DNA from 2 places in the Marinobacter adhaerens HP15 genome. Region 1 is predicted to be linked to the other one. Evidence: predicted binding sites of a transcription regulator. Region 1 holds the regulator's gene; the other holds the start of a gene.
What was found. Region 1 encodes sigma-54, which starts transcription at its own class of promoters, with help from an activator protein. Its sites were predicted from a motif close to ANTGGCATNNANNTTGCTNT; they were not measured.
Positions count from the first base shown of each region.

Region 1 (2,204 bases):
CGGGACAAAGGGATTGGCGTGCTGATCACCGACCATAACGTGCGCGAGACTCTCGATATCTGCGAGAACGCGTACATTGTTTCCGGCGGGCACATCATCGCCTCCGGCAATGCCGATGCGATCCTGGCCAATCAACAGGTCAAGGAAGTCTACCTCGGGGACGAATTCAGGCTGTGACAGTGAATGGCTCATTGTTTTGATGATCTGTAGCAAGTAAACTCGGCAAAGAACTTGCTAGGGTAAAGAAAACCGCGGCAAGTAACCGGCATATAAAGATTTTTTCAAGACCTATGACACAAAGCGCTGATGAGTGACGGATCCTGAACCATGGTTATGAAAGCCTCCTTACAGTTAAAGCTGGGTCAGAGCCTGACCATGACACCCCAGCTGCAACAGGCGATCCGGCTTCTCCAGCTATCTACCCTCGACCTCCAACAGGAAATCCAGCAGGCACTGGAATCCAACCCCATGCTGGAGACATCCGAGGACGACGATCAGACCGACACGTCCACCGAGAGTGACGAGCGCGAGGCCAATGCGGCCGAGTCTGCTGCCGAGACCACGCCGGAACCGTCCAGCGACTGGGACGAATCCGAGAACGGCCCGGACTGGTCGTCGGAAAACGAGATTCCGGATAACATTCCGGACGATCTGCCGGTCGACACGGCCTGGGATGACATCTACCAGTCCGCCCCTGCCCCGGCAGCCCGCAACGACGATGAAAACGATCACGATTTCGAGACCCGCAACTCGCCCACCGAGACCCTTCAGGATCACCTGGAATGGCAGCTCAACCTGACTCCCCTGAGTGAGCGGGACCAGGCCATTGCCCACGCCCTGATGGACGCCGTGGACGAGCGGGGCTATCTCACCAGCCCCCTGGAAGAAATCCACGCCGGGCTGCTGGACGAGAACGAAGAAGACCCCCTTGAACTGGATGAAGTGGAAGCCGTCCTGCATCGCCTCCAGCACTTCGATCCCCCTGGCGTGTTTGCCCGGGATTTGCAGGAATGCCTGCTGATACAGCTTAACCAGCTGCCGCCGGACACACCCTGGCTCGCCCAGGCACGCCTGGTGATCACCCACTACATCAACCTGCTGGGCAACCGGGACTACGCCCAGCTATTGCGTCGCAGCCGCCTGAAGGAAGATCAACTCAGGGAAGTCCTGGCGTTGATTACCGGCCTCAATCCGCGCCCGGGCGACGTGATTGATCGCGCCGAGCCCGACTACGTGATTCCGGATGTCATCGTTCGCAAGCACAATGGCCGCTGGCGTGTTGAGCTGAATCCGGAAATTGCACCGCGCATCCGGGTAAATGCCAGCTATGCTTCACTTATAAGGCGTGCAGACAGCAGTGCAGACAACACCTACCTCCGCGATCAGTTGCAGGAGGCCAAGTGGTTTATCAAGAGCCTGCAGAGCCGCAATGAGACCCTGCTGAAAGTAGCGACCCGTATTGTCGAGCACCAGCAGGGTTTCCTGGATTACGGCGAGGAAGCAATGAAGCCGTTGATTCTCTCGGACATTGCCCAGGCGGTGGAAATGCATGAATCAACGATTTCACGGGTAACCACTCAGAAATACATGCATACCCCCAGGGGTATTTTCGAACTGAAATATTTCTTCTCCAGCCATGTCAGCACTGATGAGGGCGGAGAATGCTCTTCCACGGCCATACGCGCGATGATCAAGAAGCTGATTGCCGCCGAAACACCCAAAAAGCCGTTGAGCGACAGTAAAATTGCAGCCATGCTAGGGGAACAGGGTATCAAGGTTGCGCGACGCACCGTTGCCAAGTACCGGGAGGCCATGCACATTCCGCCGTCCAACGAACGCAAGCGGCTGGTCTGAATACCCCGGGACGGGACTCAACACTGTATTCGCCGGCGCACAATGCGCCAGCACCCAGACCGGCTCCCGGGAGCCGGCATGATGACAACAGGAGACGCCTATGCAACTCAACATTTCAGGCCATCACGTAGAACTGACTCCCGCACTGAAGGATTACGTTTCAGAGAAGTTCGAGAAGCTCGAGCGTCACTTTGACCACATCAGTAACTGCCAGGTGACTCTGGAAGTGGAAAAGGTGCGCCAGATTGCGGAAGCCACATTGCACGTGGTAGGTGGTGAGATTCACGCAAAGGCAGAAAACGAGGATATGTACGCGGCCATTGATGCCCTTATCGACAAGCTCGACCGTC
Region 1 is NC_017506.1:2,579,577-2,581,780, forward strand. Features, by position in the region: gene lptB (LPS export ABC transporter ATP-binding protein) at 1-177, shown strand, start outside; gene HP15_RS12190 (RNA polymerase factor sigma-54) at 334-1,854, shown strand; gene hpf (ribosome hibernation promoting factor) at 1,955-2,204, shown strand, end outside.

Region 2 (2,204 bases), 2.2 Mb from region 1:
GGCCATCATCAGTGCTGCGAAGGCCAGGTACGGGTTGGCAGACGGGTCTGGGAAGCGAACTTCGATACGACGCGCCTTCGGGCTGTTCACGTACGGGATCCGGATAGACGCTGAGCGGTTACGGGCAGAGTAGGCCAGCATAACCGGCGCTTCGAAGCCCGGAACCAGACGCTTGTATGAGTTGGTGGAGCTGTTGGTGAAGGCGTTGATGGCCTTGGCGTGCTTGATAACACCACCAATGTAGTACAGAGCGGCTTCGCTCAGGCCAGCGTAGCTGTCACCGGCGAACAGGTTCTTGCCGTCTTTGCTCAGGGACATGTGAACATGCATGCCGGAACCGTTGTCACCGACAACCGGCTTGGGCATGAAGGTGGCAGTCTTGCCATAGGCATGGGCAACGTTGTGCACGCAGTACTTGAGGATCTGAACTTCGTCGGCCTTCTTGGTCAGCGTGTTGGCGCCAACACCGATTTCACACTGGCCGGCGGTGCCGACTTCGTGGTGATGTACTTCGATGTCCAGGCCCATGGATTCCATGGCGGCACACATGGCGCCACGCAGGTCGTGCAGGCTATCAACCGGGGGAACCGGGAAGTAGCCGCCTTTTACGCCAGGGCGGTGACCGATGTTGTTGCGGTCGAAATCTTCGCCGGAAACCCAGGCAGCTTCTTCAGAGTGGATGTGGTACATCGCGCCCTGCATGTCTACGTTCCACTTTACGGAGTCAAACACGAAGAATTCCGGCTCCGGGCCGAACAGGGCGCCGTCGGCGATGCCGGTGGACTTGAGGTATTCTTCTGCACGACGGGCAACAGAGCGCGGATCACGCTCGTAACCCTGCATGGTAGAAGGCTCTACGATGTTGCAGGTGATGTTCACGGTGGTTTCTTCGGTGAACGGATCGAGTACAGAGGTCTCGTCGTCCGGCATCAGGATCATGTCGGATTCGTTGATGCCTTTCCAGCCCGCGATGGAGGAGCCGTCAAACATTTTGCCGTCTGCGAAAAAGTCTTCATCTACTTCGGTGGCAGGCAGTGTTACGTGCTGCTCTTTACCGCGGCTGTCAGTGAAGCGCAGGTCAACCCATTTGACTTCGTGTTCTTTGATCAAATCAACTGTCTTGGACATTGTGCATGCTCCGTAAGTTATACCGCACAGGCGGCTGTATTCATGTTCGTGGCGCCGGATCGCCCGGGCTAACGGGTTCCGATCTGTTTCTCAGGTTCGCGCAGCTTAGCAAATGCTGTTGCGTCTTACCTGTAAATTTCGGCTGATTTCGATAAAGCAAGGCGCTTGCCAATTTTTAGGGCATGCTCCAGAACAGCGCAACTGCAAGGGTTTGGGGCATATTGGGAGGAAAATGCTCGCCCTATGGCGAAAACCTGCACTCAAATGGTGCACCTTGTTGGTGCGTTTATCGGGTTTTTGCCCTGATCAGGTGCATCCGTTCCGAATATAGAATAGGCGTTTTTCTTCATATTAACGACACCGACTTTTCGCTATACTGCGCGCCGCTTCATTTTTTACCCTGTCATTTCCTGATCATGGATCGGAAAGCACCATGCAGGGTGCCGGGCAGCCAGCTCCGGTGAATGAGTTCATTTTACGGATTTGAGACGGCATGTGCTGGGATTCCCCCTGCGATCGACCTTCTCAGGTCATTGAGTGCATGCCGCAGGAATATTTTTGTGATTGAAAAACTTCGTAATATCGCCATCATCGCCCACGTTGACCATGGTAAGACTACCCTTGTAGACCAGCTCTTGCGCCAATCCGGCACCCTGGATCGGAAGGAGCTCGATAGCGAGCGGGTCATGGATTCCAACGATCAGGAAAAGGAACGGGGCATTACCATTCTGGCGAAAAACACCGCCCTGAAATGGAATGGCTACGACATTAACATTGTCGACACCCCGGGCCACGCTGATTTTGGTGGTGAGGTTGAGCGTGTCATGAGCATGGTGGACTGTGTGCTGCTGGTGGTCGACTCCATCGACGGCCCCATGCCTCAGACCCGTTTCGTTACCCAGAAAGCATTTGCCGCAGGGCTTCGCCCGATTGTGGTGGTAAACAAGATTGACCGCCCGGGTGCGCGCCCTGATTGGGTGGTGGATCAGGTGTTCGACCTGTTCGACAACCTCGGTGCCACCGATGAGCAGCTGGACTTCCCGATTGTGTTTGCCAGTGCGTTGAACGGCATTGCC
Region 2 is NC_017506.1:426,481-428,684, forward strand. Features, by position in the region: gene glnA (glutamate--ammonia ligase) at 1-1,128, opposite strand, end outside; gene typA (translational GTPase TypA) at 1,689-2,204, shown strand, end outside.
Region 2: a site for sigma-54 is predicted at 1,282-1,301, ahead of glnA (glutamate--ammonia ligase). Genes of this name have one in related genera too.